Phreatobacter oligotrophus: one gene and its partner. The protein of the gene in region 1 interacts with the protein of each later gene in a pairwise test. Links are inferred from orthologs where the notes say so. Each region holds a gene or a part of one and is shown on either strand. Other genes may lie near its edges. The genes, in order: accC and ribD.

What was found.
Region 2: the proteins of accC (region 1) and ribD interact in binary tests that used the Escherichia coli proteins (3 or more experiments, as listed by UniProt). The link is inferred for Phreatobacter oligotrophus from one-to-one orthologs.

Annotation. Positions count from the first base shown.
Region 1 is NZ_PZZL01000001.1:638,233-650,184, forward strand. What follows is about bases 5,420-8,350. They hold accC (acetyl-CoA carboxylase biotin carboxylase subunit), read right to left. Parts: upstream 7,601-8,350; coding sequence 6,239-7,600; downstream 5,420-6,238. Other genes in these bases: C8P69_RS03245 (hypothetical protein), read left to right, coding at 5,420-5,500; C8P69_RS03250 (HAD-IA family hydrolase), read left to right, coding at 5,561-6,220; accB (acetyl-CoA carboxylase biotin carboxyl carrier protein), read right to left, coding at 7,611-8,096; aroQ (type II 3-dehydroquinate dehydratase), read right to left, coding at 8,132-8,350. In the rest of the region: C8P69_RS03220 (Do family serine endopeptidase), read left to right, coding at 1-735; C8P69_RS03225 (replication-associated recombination protein A), read left to right, coding at 732-2,042; C8P69_RS23420 (hypothetical protein), read left to right, coding at 2,119-2,868; fluoride efflux transporter CrcB, read left to right, coding at 2,896-3,279; C8P69_RS03235 (RluA family pseudouridine synthase), read left to right, coding at 3,276-4,898; C8P69_RS03240 (hypothetical protein), read left to right, coding at 4,898-5,116; more of C8P69_RS03245, read left to right, coding at 5,186-5,419; more of aroQ, read right to left, coding at 8,351-8,587; C8P69_RS03270 (NADH:flavin oxidoreductase/NADH oxidase), read right to left, coding at 8,748-9,857; C8P69_RS03275 (MFS transporter), read left to right, coding at 10,138-11,349; C8P69_RS03280 (sodium-translocating pyrophosphatase), read left to right, coding at 11,580-11,952. UniProt on the Escherichia coli protein: This protein is a component of the acetyl coenzyme A carboxylase complex; first, biotin carboxylase catalyzes the carboxylation of the carrier protein and then the transcarboxylase transfers the carboxyl group to form malonyl-CoA.
Region 2 is NZ_PZZL01000001.1:230,549-235,235, forward strand. Bases 1,542-4,425 are described here. They hold ribD (bifunctional diaminohydroxyphosphoribosylaminopyrimidine deaminase/5-amino-6-(5-phosphoribosylamino)uracil reductase RibD), read left to right. Parts: upstream 1,542-2,366; coding sequence 2,367-3,485; downstream 3,486-4,425. Other genes in these bases: glyA (serine hydroxymethyltransferase), read left to right, coding at 1,542-1,864; nrdR (transcriptional regulator NrdR), read left to right, coding at 1,880-2,362; C8P69_RS01180 (riboflavin synthase), read left to right, coding at 3,498-4,112; ribH (6,7-dimethyl-8-ribityllumazine synthase), read left to right, coding at 4,139-4,425. Also shown: C8P69_RS01155 (helix-turn-helix domain-containing protein), read left to right, coding at 1-230; C8P69_RS01160 (DUF6898 family protein), read left to right, coding at 234-434; more of glyA, read left to right, coding at 560-1,541; more of ribH, read left to right, coding at 4,426-4,624; transcription antitermination factor NusB, read left to right, coding at 4,624-4,687. UniProt on the Escherichia coli protein: Converts 2,5-diamino-6-(ribosylamino)-4(3h)-pyrimidinone 5'-phosphate into 5-amino-6-(ribosylamino)-2,4(1h,3h)-pyrimidinedione 5'-phosphate.

The DNA of each region.
Region 1 (11,952 bases):
CGCCTCATCGGCGTGAACACCGCCATCTTCTCGCGCTCCGGCGGCAGCCACGGCATCGGCTTCGCCATTCCGACCGCGCTCGTCCGCCTCGTCGTCGAATCGGCCAAGGCCGGCAGCCAGACCGTGCGCCGTCCCTGGTTCGGCGGCCGCCTGCAGAATGTCACCGCCGATGTCGCGGAGAGCCTGCGCCTCGCGCGCCCGACGGGCGCGCTCGTCGTCTCGGTCGTCCCCAACTCGCCCGCCGCCCGCGCTGGCCTTCGCGCCGGCGACCTCATCACCGCCGTCGACAACCAGGCGGTCGAGGACCCCGACGGCTTCGGCTACCGCTTCGGCGTGAAGCCCATCGGCGGCATGGCGAGCATCGCGGTGACCCGCAACGGCCGCGCGCTGGTCGTTCCGGTGGCCCTTGAGCCGGCGCCGCCCGGCGGCCAGGACGCCATCACCATCACCGGCCCGTCGCCCTTCGCTGGCGCCCGTGTCGCGACGCTGGCCCCGGGCATGGCGGACGAGCTGCGCGTCAGCCATCGCAGCGACGGCGTCGTCGTGATGGCGGTGGAGCCCAATTCCGCCGCGGCGCAGGTCGGCCTGCAGCCGGGCGACGTGGTGGTCGGCGTCAATGGCCGCGAGATCGCCAAGCCCGACGACCTGCGGGAGGTGACGGCCCAGCGTTCGCGGCTCTGGCGCTTCCAGATCGACCGCGGCGGCCAGATCATCTCGTCCATGCTGGGCGGCTGAGGGTGGACCTCTTCGAGGCCGCGGGCCCCGACCCCAAGGCGCCGCGGCCGCTCGCCGACCGGCTGCGCCCGCAGACCCTGGCGGATGTCGCCGGACAGGAGCACCTGACCGGCCCTGACGGGGCGCTGACGCGGCTCCTGCGCTCGCGCTCCCTCGGCTCGCTGATCTTCTGGGGCCCGCCGGGCACGGGCAAGACCACGGTGGCGCGCCTCCTCGCGGGCGAAACGGACCTCGCCTTCGACCAGATCTCGGCGATCTTCACCGGCGTCGCCGACCTCAAGAAGGTCTTCGAGCAGGCGCGATCCCGCCGCATGCAGGGCCGCGGCACGCTGCTCTTCGTCGACGAAATCCACCGCTTCAACCGCTCGCAGCAGGACGCCTTCCTGCCCGTGGTCGAGGACGGCACGGTGACGCTCGTCGGCGCCACCACGGAGAACCCGTCCTTCGAGCTCAACGCCGCGCTCCTGTCGCGGGCGCGCGTCCTCACCTTCCGCGCCCTCGACGACGAGGCGCTGGAAAAGCTGCTCGCCCGTGCCGAGGCGCTGGAGGACAAGCCGCTGCCGCTCGACGGGCAAGCCCGCCTCGCGCTGGTGCGCATGGCCGATGGCGACGGCCGCGCCATCCTGACTCTCGCCGAGGAGGTCTGGCGCGCGGCAGGGGAGGGCGAGGTCTTCGATACGGCGGGCCTCTCCGCCGTCGTCCAGCGCCGCGCGCCGATCTACGACAAGGCGCAGGAGGGCCACTACAACCTCATTTCCGCCCTCCACAAGACCGTGCGCGGCTCGGATCCGGACGCAGCGCTCTACTATCTCGCGCGGATGCTCGATGCCGGCGAGGACCCGCTCTTCATCGCCCGCCGCGTCGTCCGCATGGCGGTGGAGGATATCGGCCTCGCCGATCCGCAGGCCCTCGTCGTCGCCAACGCGGCGAAGGACGCCTACGATTTCCTCGGCACGCCCGAGGGCGAACTCGCCCTGGCCAATGCCGTGATTTATGTCGCGACCGCGCCGAAGTCGAACGCTGCCTATACCGCCTGGAAGGCCGCCCAGGCGCTGGCCAAGGAGCGCGGCAGCGTCATGCCGCCGAAGACCATCCTCAATGCCCCGACCAAGCTGATGAAGTCGGAAGGCTATGGCGAGGGCTATCGCTACGACCACGACGAGCCCGACGCCTTTTCCGGCCAGGACTACTGGCCCGAGGCCATTGGCCGGCAGTCGCTCTACCGGCCGGTCGAGCGCGGCTTCGAGCGCGAGATCGGCAAGCGCATGGAGTGGTGGGCGAAACTTCGACGCGAGCGTATGCGGTGAATTCAATTAACGCGGGAAAACCCGATTGCGCGGCTTCGCGGCCTAGTGCTTCATGGGCGCATAAGGGGCGCGCGCCATGGCTGATGTATCGGCTCTCGAAAGCATTTGTACAGTGTCAGGCTCCTGCACCGGTTGGGGGTGCGCACTTTCCTATCCGCAAGGACTGTTCTTTTTATCGTCTGTTCTTGGTCTGTCCATATTGGCGATCGCGACCTACCAGTACGCTCAAGGACTTGAAGAGTCGAAAGCGACCCCAACGGCGATTGTCATGGCAGTCGCAGTAGCAATATTGCTTTTGCCTGCCTTGTCAAAATTTACTTTAAATCTTGGCGAGGGACGCCCAAATGTCGCCCTCGAATTGGGTGCATCTTCTAACCCAAATGCTCAGTGTGATCTTCGAAACATCATCGCTGAAGCAACATCGGAGATGCAGCGCCGAATTACGGCACTGGAGACGCGCGCAGCGGCTGCCGGTAATCTCCCCAATCCTCCGCCACCGAATCCCGGTGACACTGAGACTGATGTCCGCATCTTTTACGTGAGCGGTCGGTCACAGGATGCCGCCGCGCTCCAAGCTTTGCTGTCGAGGTCTTATCGAAGAGTGACATCAGTTAACAGCGATCTGACCGAAGTGCGGCAGAGGCGCCCGACCGCTGGATCGATCCGGGTGCGGTATGAGGTGTATGGCGACGCGAATTTCACCGATGCAGCCACAAAGATCATGACGATTGTGCGCGCCGAGTTTGCTTCTCGCAATAACGGCTTGATCGGGCCGGATGCGGTACAGGCGGCGTTGCCGGGTGATGTCCAAATCCTGATGTACTGACAGCTTGGGATTGCGCTATTTCAGCGTATGACCAAGGTCCTGCTCGTCTTTCTCGGCTCCGGCATCGGCGGTTCGCTGCGCCACGGCGTCAACGTCTGGTCGCTCAAGGCTTTCGGGCCGGGCTTTCCCATCGGCACGCTCATCATCAATGTCGTCGGCGGGCTGCTCATGGGCCTGATCGCGGGATGGCTCGCCTTCCGCGCTGAAATGGCCTGGAGCCAGGAGCTCCGTCTCTTCCTCACCACCGGCATCCTCGGCGGCTTCACCACCTTCTCCGCCTTCTCGCTGGACGCCATGACCCTCGTGGAGCGGGGTGACTATGCCGGCGCAGCCCTTTATGTCGGGGCCTCGGTGGTTCTCTCGATCGCGGCCGTCGCGGTCGGCCTTGCCGTCATCAGGAGCTTCTCATGAAGGGCAGGGGCAAGCCGCCGGGTCGCGGATCGAAGCCGGGGGCGCCGTCAGGTCCGCGCGGACCCGCCCGCACCGGCTCTGGCCGTCCGCCCGCGAAGGGCGGCAAGCCGGCCTTCGCCAAGGAGGGCCGCCCCGCTGCCAAGCGCCCGCCGCGCGCCACCGAGGAGGCTGATCGCCGCCCGCGCCGCGGCCTCGCGCCCGAGGGCGAGGCCGGTCGCCGCGATGATCGTCGCCCGCGTTTCGACCGTCCGGAGCGTGGTGAGCGTCCCGCCCGTCGCGAGCGGCCCGATCCGTCCGAACTGCGCTCATTCGATGGCTCGCCGCGCCGCGGCCGCGCCGACGACTGGGACCTGCCCGAGCCCTCCTGGTCGCCGGAGGCGGATCTCGACATGGTCGGCTTCGAGGAGGAGCGCCCGAGTCGCCGGCCGGCGCGTCCCGCCCGTGACGAGCGCCCCACCCGCAGTGATCGCCCCTCCCGCGCCGCCCCGCGTGAGAGCCGTGCCGAGCGCCCCGTCCGGTCCGCATCGCCTGAGGACCGCCCGGCGCCGCGCCGCGAGCGTCCCGCAGCGCCGCCGCCTCCGGCAGGCCCGACCCGCGCCGAACTAAAGGCTGCGGCCACCGAGACCCTGCAGACCGGCGTCCAGACCCTCACCGTCACGGATGACGAGGCGGACATGCGCGTCGACCGTTTCCTCGCGGCGCGCTTCCCGCAGCTGTCCTTCAGCTACATCCAGCGCATCGTCCGCAAGGGCGAACTCCGTGTGAACGGCCGTCGTGTCGAGACCAAGGACCGCCTCGAGGCCGGCCAGGCGGTGCGCGTGCCGCCGCTCAAGCTCGACCAGGCGCGGCCCATGTCGGCCAAGGTCGGCGAGGATGTCGCCGGCTTCCTCGCCTCCATCACCCTCTATGAGGACGCCGACGTCCTCGTCCTGTCGAAGCCGGCTGGCCTTGCGGTGCAGGGCGGCTCCGGCACCAAGAAGCACCTCGACGGCATGCTGGCGGTGCTGACCGATGAGGACGGCCAGCGCCCGCGCCTCGTCCACCGCCTCGACAAGGACACGTCGGGCTGCCTGCTCGTCGCCAAGAACCGCTTCGCCGCGGCGGCGCTGGCCAAGACCTTCCGCACCCGCGCCGCCCGCAAGATCTACTGGTCGGTGGTGGCCGGCGTGCCGAAGCCGCGCCAGGGCCGCGTCTCGACCTATCTCGCCAAGGAAGAGCGCGAGGACGAGAGCTTCATGCGCATCGCCAAGCACGGCGAGAAGGGCGCCAGCCACGCGGTCAGCTACTACGCCGTCATCGACACCATGGCGCAGAAGCTGTCCTGGCTGTCGATGAAGCCGGTGACGGGCCGCACCCACCAGCTGCGCGTCCATGCCGCCGAGATCGGCCATCCCATCATCGGCGATCCCAAATATTTCGACGTCGAGAACTGGGAGATCCCCGGCGGCATCCAGCACAAGCTGCACCTGCATGCCCGCCGCCTCGTCGTGCCGCATCCGCGCGGCAAGGGCACGATCGACGTCTCGGCGCCGCTGCCGCCGCACATGGAGCAGACCTTCAACCTCCTCGGCTGGGACGTCTCGCGCTACGATCCCATTGTCGAGGCGCCGGAGGAGTGATGTCCCTGACGGGCTGGATCTACGTCACCGCCGCGGCGCTGTTCGCCATCCTCGCGCTCATCGTCATGGTGACACGTCGGGTGATCCGCACCGTGCCGGGCGGCGACCGGGCCATGGCCGACCTCGTCGGCGAACTGCGCCGCGCCAATGACCTTGCCGAACGCCGCATCTCCGCCCTCGAGGCGCGTGTCGAGACGCTGGAGCGCGAGCGCCGCTGAACAGCCGATTCAGGCGCGGTTCAGCGGGCGGGACCGACAAGGACGCATCGTCCTGATGGAGCCCATGCCATGACCCGCCTGCTTCTCGCCGGTCTTCTCGCCCTGTCCGCCATCGCGCCAGCTGCCGCCCAGCCCTTCGGCTATGGGCCGGGCCCCGGCCGCGGCAATCCCGAACTGCGCGCCGAGCGCTTCGAATGCCGCCAGGAGGCCCGTGCGCGCGGCTATCGCGGACCCGCCGTCCGCGCCGCCGTCCTCGACTGCCTGCGCGCCCGCCGCCCGGATCTTGCCCGCATCGTCGAGTGCCGCCAGTCGGCCCGCGCCCACGGCTACATCCCGCGCACGCCCGAGTTCCGCATGGCCGTGCGATCCTGCCGTTTCGGCTGACCCGTTGATCTTCGGCGCCTGGCGGCCCACAAGGCGCTCCGGTTCCCCGGAGCGCCTTTCGTGAAGCTCGTCATCTTCGACTGCGACGGCACCCTCGTCGACAGCCAGCACCTCATCGTCGCCTGCATGGACGCGGCCTTCATCTCGCTCGGCCGCACGCCGCCGAGCCGCGAGGCGACGCTGTCCATCGTCGGCCTGTCGCTGTTCGAGGCCTTCGCGGTGCTGACGAGCCCCGAGGACCCCGACATTCCCGCGCTCATCGAGGCCTACAAGGGCGCCTTCCATGCCGAGCGGCAGAAGCACGGCCATGCCGAGCCGCTCTATCCCGGCTGCCGCGAGGTGATCGAGTGGGTGGCGGCGGAGAAGGCGGCCCTCGGCATCGCCACGGGCAAGTCCCAGCGCGGCGTGCGCATCGTCATGACCCATCACGGCCTGATCGACCGCTTCGCCACGATCCAGACCGCCGACGACGCGCCCTCGAAGCCCCATCCCGGCATGATCCTGCAGGCGATGGCGGAGGTCGGCGCGGTGCCCGAGGATACGGTGATGATTGGCGACACGACCTATGACATCGACATGGCCCATGCCGCCGGCGTCGGCTCCATCGCCGTCACCTGGGGCTACCATGCGCCGGAGGCGCTCCTGCGCTCCCGCCCAAACGCGATCGCCAGGACCTATGGCGAGGTCCCGGCGATCCTGAAGCGTCTGTGGGGCGTGTGAGGCGGGCCTCGCCCGTGCTCAGGCCTTGTCAGTCTTGGCGGCCTCGCCGGCCAGGAACTTCTCCAGCCAGTGGATGTCGTAGTCGCCGGCGATGATCGACGGGTTGCGCACGAGGGTGCGGAACAGCGGCAGCGTCGTCTCGATGCCGTCCACCACGAACTCGTCGAGGGCGCGGCGCAGGCGCGCCAGGCACTCGGCTCGGGTGCGGCCATGGACGATCAGCTTGCCGACCAGCGAGTCGTAGTTCGGCGGGATCGTGTAGCCCTGGTAGGCGTGGCTGTCGACGCGTACGCCGATGCCGCCGGGCGTGTGGAACAGGTTGAGCTTGCCGGGCGAGGGCCGGAAGGTCGCCGGATTCTCGGCGTTCACGCGGCACTCGATGGCATGGCCCTCGATGACGATGTCCGACTGCTTCACCGAGAGCTTCTGGCCCGAGGCGATCTTGATCTGCTCGTTCACGAGGTCGACGCCGGTGATCATCTCGGTCACCGGATGCTCGACCTGGATGCGGGTGTTCATCTCGATGAAGAAGAACTGCCCGTCCTCGTAGAGAAACTCGATCGTGCCGGCGCCGACATATCCCATGTCGGCCATGGCCTTGGCGCAGATGCCGCCGATCTCGGCCCGCTGCTCCGGCGTGATGACCGGGGAGGGGCCTTCCTCCCAGACCTTCTGGTGCCGGCGCTGCAGCGAGCAGTCGCGCTCGCCGAGATGGATGGCATTGCCCTGGCCGTCGCCGAGGATCTGGATCTCGATATGGCGGGGCTTGCCGAGATATTTCTCGATATAGACCGCGTCATCGCCGAAGGCGGCCTTGGCCTCGGTCTTGGCGGTCTGCAGCGCGACCTCCAGCTCGTCCGCCGTGCGGGCGACCTTCATCCCGCGACCACCGCCGCCGGCGGCTGCCTTGATGATGACGGGGAAACCGATCTCGGCGGCGACCTTGCGGGCCTCCTCGTCATCGGAGATGCCACCTTCCGAACCGGGGACGGTGGGGATGCCCAGGCGCTTCGCCGTGCGCTTGGCCTCGATCTTGTCGCCCATGATGCGGATGTGCTCGGACTTCGGTCCGATGAAGGTGATGCCGTGGCTCTCGAGGATCTCGGCGAAGCGGGCATTCTCGGAGAGGAAGCCGTAGCCGGGATGGACGGCCTCGGCGCCGGTGATCTCGCAGGCCGCAAGCAGCGAGGGGATGTTGAGATAGCTCTCGCGGGCCGAGGGCGGGCCGATGCAGACGCTCTCATCGGCGAGCTTCACATGCATCGAATCGGCATCTGCCGTGGAATGGACGGCGACCGTCGCGATTCCGAGCTCCTTGCACGCCCGGAGGACGCGCAGGGCGATCTCACCGCGATTGGCGATCAGCACCTTGTTGAACATGGCGCTGCGCTCACTCGATGATCATCAGCGGCTCGCCGTATTCGACCGGCCGGCCGTCGTCGAACAGGATGCGCGTCACCGTGCCGGAGCGTGGGGCGACGATGTCATTGAAGGTCTTCATCGCCTCGATGAGGCAGATGCGGTCGCCTTCTTTCACGGCCGAGCCGACCTCGACGAAGGGCTTGGCGTCGGGCGAGGCGCGGCGATAGGCGGTGCCGACCATGGGCGAGGGCACGGCGCCCGGATGCTTGCGCGGATCATCGCCCGAGGCCGCAGGAGCCGCGACGGCGGCGGGAGCGGCAGCCGCGGCCACCGGGGCCGGCGCAGGCGCCGCGGCGACCGGCGCCGCGACCGTCGCATGGACGGTGACCTGGCGGGCGACGCGGATCTTCAGCGCCTCGAGCTCGATCTCGATCTCGGTGAGATCCGTGTCGGCCAGCACCTGGGCCAGCTCACGGATCATCGCCGTATCGATGGAGGATTTGCCTTTGTTCATGGTGGCCTCTTGGGGCTCGGCGCGGCGGGGGCCGCTCACGCCTTGGCCGGAAGCGCCGCGACGGCGGCGATGGCGAGCGCGTATCCCATGGGGCCGAGCCCCACGATGATGCCGCGCGCGACGGGTGAAAGGAAGGAATGGTGCCGCACGGCCTCGCGCGCATGCACGTTGGTGATGTGAACCTCGATCATCGGCACCCCGGTGCCGCGGACGGCATCGGCGAGGGCGAGCGAGGTGTGGGTATAGGCGCCGGCATTGAAGACGACGCCCTTGAGCGTGCCGGCGGCGAAGGCGCGGCCGGCCTCGTGCAGCCAGTCGACGAGCACGCCCTCGTGGTTCGACTGGCGGAAATCGGCGGTGAGCCCGTGCTTTGCTGCCTCGTCCCGGCACATGACCTCGACATCGGCCAGCGTCGTCGCGCCGTAGATGGCGGGTTCGCGCGTGCCGAGGAGGTTGAGGTTCGGGCCGTTGAGGATGAGGACGGTGCTCATGCGCCGGGGTCTTGGATCCGCGTCGAGGGTCCGTGGCGCGACCGGGCCGGCGGGCCGGAATCGATCACGCGCCCCGCGGCGGAAGCCGCGTCACGGGCGGGTCCTTATAGGCGGATCGGCGGCGGAAGCAAAGCGAGGGGTGTGGATGGGCCGGCCGCCCTCACGCCGGCCTTGCCAGCGCCGCCCCTGGCCAGACCTTCTTGGCGACGCGGGCATATTGCGGCGGATAGTTCAGCTCGACGCCGAGTTCCTCTGCCGCGTGCCAGCCCCAGCGCGGGTTGTCGAGCAGGCCGCGGCCGATGGCGACCATGTCGGCGGCGCCGGACGTGATGACCTCCTCGGCCTGGCTCGGCGTGTTGATGAGGCCGACCGCGCGGGTGGCGATGCCGCTGCCGGCCTTCACCGCCTGGGCGAAGGGCACCTGGTAGCCCGGCTTCACGGCGATGCGGATGCGCGGCGTGACGCCGCCCGACGAGACGCAGACGAAATCGAGGACGGCGCCCTTTAATTCCGCAGCGAGCGCCACGGCGTCGGCGACCTGCAGGCCCTCCTCGGTCCAGTCCTGGCCGGTGATGCGGGCGCCGAGCGCCACATGGGCGGGGAGCGCCGCCTTCACGGCCGCGGCGATGGAGAGCGGCCAGGCGAAGCGGTTGTCGCGGCTGCCGCCGAACCCGTCGGTCCGGGTGTTGGAGATCGGGCTGATGACCGAATGCAAGAGATAGCCATGGGCCATGTGGAGCTCGACTGCGTCGAAGCCGAGGCGCACGGCGCGCTTGGCGGCATCGACGAAGGCCTGGGCGATGCGCAGCTTGTCCTGGGCCGTCATCTCGCGCGGCATGTGCCAGCCCTCATCGAAGGGGATGGCCGAGGGGCCGACCGTCGCCCAGGGGTCGGCATTGTCCTTCAGCGGACCACCGCCCTCCCAGGGGCGCTCGGAGGAAGCCTTGCGGCCGGCATGGCCGATCTGGATGCCGAACTTCGTGCCGGGCAGGGCGACCGCCCGGGCGGCGTCGAGGACCCGCTTCAGCGCGCGCTCGTTGGCGTCATTGTAAAGGCCGACGCAGCCATGGGTGATGCGACCGAGCCGCTCCACCGCCGTCGCCTCGACGACGACGAGGCCAGCGCCGGACATGGCGAGGTTCATCAGGTGCTGCAGGTGCCAGTCGTTCATGCAGCCATCGTCCGCCGAATACTGGCACATCGGCGCCACAACGATGCGATTCGGCAGGGTGACGGGGCCCAGTGCGAAGGGCGTAAAAAGCTGGCTCATGACGGTCTCTGGCGGCGGCTGGACGGCGAGGGGACCTGAAAGGCCTGTCGCCCGCAACTAGCTGGGGCGCAGGGCTCATCTGCCAAGGGTGACGCATGGGCAGCCACGGGCCATGCATTTCCCGCATGTGCTGGGCGCAGCCCTCTCCCTCCTTCGATCCGATGGCAGGTGGGGCAAAATCACACTAGAGAACGATCATCTTTCCCTGGCTCGTCCGGGAGATCGTCTGTCCTGCGATGCTCCGCAGGGCGATGCGATCGTCCCGCCCCGCGTGATGCCCATGACCGCCATGACCTCCGACGCCGCTGCCATCGGCGACCGCCTTGCGCGCCGCAACGCCGTCATCCTCGCGGTCGCGACAGCGCTGGCGGGCGCCAACACCACCGTCATGTTCGCAACCGGCGCCATTGTCGGCGCGCAGCTCGCCCCGGTCCGTTCGCTGGCGACGCTGCCGATCTCGATCTTCGTCGTGGGCCTCGCCGCGGCCTCGCTGCCCGTTGGCATGCTGGTGCGCCGCTATGGCCGCCGCACCGCCTACCAGCTGGCAACCTTCGCCGGCATGCTCACCGGTCTCTTCGGCTATCTCGGCGTCACGCTGGCGAGCTTCCCCGTCTTCTGCCTGGCGACCTTCTGCGCCGGCTTCTATGCCTCCGCCGCCCAGAGCTACCGTTTCGCGGCCGCCGACACCGCCTCCGACGGCTTCCGGCCCAAGGCGATCTCCTGGGTCATGACCGGCGGCGTCATTGCCGGCGTGGTCGGCCCGCAGCTCGTGGTCTGGACCAAGGATGCCCTGCCGCCGGTGCTCTTCGCCGGCACCTATATCGGCCAGGCCGTCGTGGCGCTGCTCGCCGGCGTCATCCTATCCTTCATCGACATCCCCAAGCCGAAGCCGGCGCCCGCCGGCACGGTGTCGCGTCCGACGATCGAGTTCTTCAAGAACCCCGCCTTCGTCACCGCGGTCATCTGTGGCGCCGCCACCTACATGCTCATGAATTTCGTCATGACGGCCGCCCCGCTCGCCATGATCGGCTGCAACCACACGATCGATGACGCGGCCTACGGCATCCAGTGGCATGTCATCGCCATGTATGCGCCGAGCTTCTTCACCGGCAGCCTGATCGCCCGCTATGGCGCGCCGCGCGTCGTCGCGGTGGGTCTGGTGCTCACCGCGCTCTCGGCGGTGGTGGCCCTGCTCGGCCTCACCGTGCCGCACTTCTACGCCGCCCTGGTGCTGCTCGGGCTCGGCTGGAACTTCGGCTATATCGGCGCCAGCGCCATGGTGGCCGCGACCGCGCGCCCCGAGGAGCGCACGCGCGTCCAGTCGGTCAACGACTTCTGCGTCTTCGGCGTCATGGCCATCGGCTCGTTCTCCTCGGGCAAGATCGTCACGACCTATGGCTGGGACATGGTGAACTGGGTGGTCTTCCCCATCGTCGCGCTCGCGGCCGTGGCGCTCGTCATGGGTGCGCGCCGGCAGCCCGTACCGGCCTGAGCCGGCTCATCGGCCTCTAATCGTTCCAAATCCCTGCATAACTGCCGAAAGGACGAGGTCCGGAGCCCCCGGGCGCGTTGCTTCGCCGCAGGGACTTTGGCAGAAATGTGCCCGGACTCGCGGCGGGCCCGGCTTTTGGCCGTCCCGCCTCAAAACAAGACGAGCAGCCAACTCCGCCCTTCAGGGCAGGACGGCGGTCCCCACGGGCCGACGGGACAGAGGAAACATCGATGAATACAGCTTTGTGGGTCATCATCGGCTGCGGACTGTTGTCCGTGGTCTATGGCGTCTGGGCGACGAAATCGCTCATGGCCGCCGACGCCGGTTCGGCGCGCATGCAGGAGATTGCGGGCGCCGTGGCCGAGGGTGCCGCGGCCTATCTCCGCCGCCAGTACACGACCATCGCCATCGTCGGCGTGGTGATCCTGCTTCTCGTCGGCTGGCTGCTCGGCACGGCCGTGGCGGTCGGCTTCCTCATCGGTGCGGTCCTTTCGGGCGCCGCCGGCTTCATCGGCATGAACGTCTCGGTGCGCGCCAACGTCCGCACCGCCCAGGCGGCCTCGCAGTCGCTGGCCGCCGGCCTCGACATCGCCTTCAAGGCGG
Region 2 (4,687 bases), 410 kb from region 1 along the record:
ACCCTGACATGGCCCCCGACATCGGCGGGCTTGAGTTGCCGCCGGAGCCGCGTGCGCTCAGGGTTGCCGCCCGGATGACCCAGGATGAGTTCGCAGCCCTCCTGGGTATCCCGGTCGCGACGTTGCGCAACTGGGAACAGGCCCGCAACCGGCCGGACCCGGCTGCCGCTGCCCTGTTCAGGCTGATGGCCAAGGACTTGCGGCACGCCCTCCGGGCGCTTGGCGCCTGACCCATGCCCGAATCCTCCGGCCGCACAGTCTATTTCGAGCACACCGTGATCGGCGCCTATCTGCGCTGCGCTGCGATCTGCGCCGAGACCGGGACCGAGGTTGTGGTGATGGGGCCGGCGCACACCGCGCTCTCTGATCTCGAACGGCTTGCCCGTCGTAAGCTGGAGCGTCGGCTGATGCAGGATACGGGGGAGGGGTCCTGACATCGGCACAAGGTCTGGTGCCGCGCGTGCCTTCGGCCTTGGACTTGCCACCGACGCTGTGCTACCCGCTAGCCCAGTTCCTCGACCGCCACGGCGGATGTCCGCCGCCTCACGGAGCCATCCGGATGTCCTCGTCCTCCGCTGCCGCGAAGCCCTTCGACGGCTTCTTCTCCGCTTCCCTCGCCGACACCGATCCGGTGATCTTCGACGCGATCCAGAAGGAGCTCGGCCGGCAGCAACACGAGATCGAGCTGATCGCCTCGGAGAACATCGTCTCGCGCGCCGTCATGGAGGCGCAGGGCTCGGTGATGACCAACAAGTATGCCGAGGGCTATCCGGGCAAGCGCTACTATGGCGGCTGCCAGTTCGTCGACATCGCCGAGACGGTCGCCATCGAGCGCGCCACCAAGCTGTTCGGCTGCCGCTTCGCCAATGTCCAGCCGAACTCCGGCAGCCAGGCCAACCAGGCGGTGTTCCTCGCCCTGATGCAGCCGGGCGACACCTTCATGGGCCTCGACCTTGCCGCCGGCGGCCACCTCACCCACGGCTCGCCGGTCAACGTCTCCGGCAAGTGGTTCAAGGTCGCGCCCTACACGGTGCGCCGCGAGGACCAGCTCATCGACATGGACGAGGTCGCCCGCATCGCCCGCGAGGCCAAGCCCAAGGTCATCGTCGCCGGTGGCTCGGCCTATGCCCGCTTCTGGGACTTCGCCCGCTTCCGCGCCATCGCGGATGAGGTCGGCGCCTATCTCTTCGTCGACATGGCGCATTTCGCCGGCCTGGTGGCGGGCGGCGCCCATCCCTCGCCGTTCCCGCATGCCCATGTGGCGACGACCACGACCCACAAGACCCTGCGCGGCCCGCGCGGCGGCATGATCCTCACCGACGACGAGGAGCTGGCGAAGAAGTTCAACTCGGCGGTCTTCCCCGGCATGCAGGGCGGCCCGCTCATGCATGTCATCGCCGCCAAGGCGGTCGCCTTCGGCGAGGCACTCCGCCCCGAGTTCAAGGCCTATTCCCATGCCGTCGTCGCCAATGCCAAGGCGCTGGCCGAGACGCTGAAGAGCGCCGGCTTCGACCTCGTCACCGGCGGCACCGACAACCACCTGATGCTGGTCGACCTGCGCCCGAAGAACCTCACCGGCAAGGCCTCCGAGGCCGCCCTGGGGCGCGCCTACATCACCTGCAACAAGAACGGCATCCCCTTCGACCCGCAGAAGCCCTTCGTCACCTCGGGCGTCCGTCTCGGCACGCCCGCCGGCACGACCCGCGGCTTCGGCATCGCCGAATTCAAGCGCGTCGGCGAGCTGATCGCCGAGACGCTGGACGGCCTGTCCCGCGCCAATTCCGACGAGGGCAATGCCCAGGTGGAGGCGATCGTGCGGGAGAAGGTGAAAGACCTGACCGCCCGCTTCCCCATCTATTCCTGACGGGACGACGAGGCCGTGCGATGCCCCTTCTGCGGGTTCGCCGACACGCAGGTGAAGGACAGCCGTCCCACCGAGGACGGTTCGGCGATCCGTCGCCGCCGCGTCTGCACGGAATGCGGCGGCCGCTTCACCACCTTCGAGCGGGTGCAGCTGCGCGAACTCATCGTGGTCAAGCGATCCGGCAAGCGCGTGCCCTTCGACCGCGACAAGCTCATGCGCTCCATCCAGATCGCGCTGCGCAAGCGGCCGGTGGACCCCGAGCGCGTCGAGCGCCTGGTCTCCGGCATCGTCCGCCAGCTTGAGGCCTCCGGTGAGTCGGACATTCCCGCCGAGAACATCGGCCGCATCGTCATGGAGGCGCTGAAAGCCCTCGACGACGTCGCCTATGTCCGCTTCGCCTCGGTCTACCGCAATTTCCGCGATCCCCGCGAGTTCCAGCAGCTGATCGGCGAGATGTCCGAGGACGGCGAGGGCACGACCGAGCCCGGGCGCGGCTAGCGTCATGGCCGCTGGCGCCTTCACCGCGGTCGATGCCGCCCATATGGACCACGCGCTGCGCCTCGGCCGGCGTCACCTCGGCCTTGCCTGGCCCAATCCCTCGGTCGGCTGCGTTCTCGTCAAGAACGGCGTGATCGTCGGCCGCGGCGTCACCCAGGTCGGCGGCCGCCCGCATGGCGAGACCACGGCCATCGCCCATGCGCTCGCCGCCTCCGGGCCCCGCGCCACCCATGGCGCCACCGCCTATGTCACGCTGGAGCCCTGCTCGCATTACGGCCGCACGGCGCCCTGTTCCGATGCCCTGGCGCGAGCCGGCATCGCCCGCGTCGTCTGCGCCATCGGCGATCCCGACCCGCGCGTCCACGGCCGTGGCTTCCACATGCTGCGCGCCTATGGCATCGCCGTCGATGTCGGCGTCGGTGCTGCGGAGGCCGCCCTCGACCATCGCGGCCACTTCACCCGCGTGCGCCAGGGCCGGCCCTTCGTCCAGCTGAAGATGGCGCTCTCCGCCGATGGCTTCGTCGCGGCGGCCGGCGGCGCGCGCACCCAGATCAGCTGCCCCGAGGCCACCGTTCAGCTCCACCTCGTCCGCGCCATGGCCGATGCCATCATGATCGGCATCGGCACGGTGCTGGCCGATGACCCGCTGCTCACCTGCCGCCTGCCGGGGATGGAGGACCGCTCGCCGGTCCGCGTCATCATCGATTCCAAGCTCCGCCTGCCGCTGACCTCCCGCCTTGTCGCCACCGCCCGCGACGTGCCGACATGGGTCGTCTCGACGGTCGGTGCGCCGCCCGAGGCCGAGCGGGCGCTGCGCCAGGCCGGCTGCGAGGTCATGCTGGTGAGCCGCCTCGCCGACGGCTCGGTCGACATGGGCGCGGCGCTCCGCCTCCTCTCCGCCCGCGGCATCACCCGCGTCATGAGCGAAGGCGGCCCGATCCTCGGAGCGACGCTGATGCGCCAGGCGCTCGCCGACGAGATCATCGTCGCGCGCTCGCCGACCACGCTCGGCGACGGCGTCCCCGGCTTCGTCATCCCCATGCCCGAGCGCTACCGCCTCGCCGGGAGCCGCACCGCCGGCTGCGACCTCATCGAAACCTTCCGCCCCGATCCCGCCGCTTAAGGAGCCTGAGCCATGTTCACCGGCATCATCACCGACGTCGGCGAGATCGTCGCGGTCGAAGCGCGCGGCTCCGCCCGCCATCTCGCGGTGGCCTGCTCCTATCCGGCCGACAGCCTGCCGCTCGGCGCCTCGGTCTGCCACATGGGCATCTGCCTGACCGTCACCTCCCTCTCCGAGCAGGGCAACCGCACCGTCTTCACCATCGACGCCTCGGCCGAGACCCTCGCCCGCACCACGCTGGGCGACTGGCAGGCCGGCAAGAAGGTGAACCTCGAGCGCGCGCTGCGGATCGGCGACGAGCTGGGCGGCCATATCGTCACCGGCCATGTCGACGGCGTTGCCGAGATCGTGTCGCGCGATGACACGGACGGCACTGCCCGCTTCGTCTTCCGCGCCCCGAAGGATCTTGCCAAGTTCATCGCCGAGAAGGGGTCGGTTGCCCTCGACGGCACCTCGCTCACCGTCAACGGCGTCGACGGCGACACCTTCACCGTTACCATGATCCCCCACACCCTCGCGGTGACCACCTGGGGGGACGCGAAGGCCGGCGACCGCGTCAACATCGAGGCCGACATGATGGCGCGCTATGCCGCCCGCCTTGCGGATGCGAAGGCGGGGGGCTACTAGAGCGCTCCCATTTCGAAGGACTTACCATGGCCGCTCCGCGTTCCGCAGCCGAGCACGTGATCCCGACGCATGCCCGTGTGCTGATCGTCGAGGCCCGCTTCTACGACGATCTCGCCGACGCCCTGCTCGATGGCGCCAAGGCGGCGCTGACCGAGGTCGGTGCCACCTATGAGGTCCACACCGTGCCTGGCGCGCTCGAGATCCCGGCCGCCATAGCCATCCTGATGGACGGCGCGGCCGCCCGCGGCCAGCCCTTCGACGGCGCGGTCGCCCTCGGCACGGTCATCCGCGGCGAGACCACCCATTACGAGATCGTCTCCGAGGAGAGCTCGCGCGCCCTCATGGACCTCTCCGTCCAGCGCAAGCTGCCGCTCGGCAACGGCATCCTCACCGTCGAGAACGACGCCCAGGCCTGGGCGCGCGCCCGCCGCAGCGAGCTCGACAAGGGCGGCGGCGCCGCCAAGGCCTGCCTCGCCATGATCCGCCTGAAGCGCGCGGCGGAGCAGGCCTGATGTCCGACACCGCCCCGAAACAGGCCAACAAGCGCGGCACGGCGCGCCTCGCCGCCGTCCAGG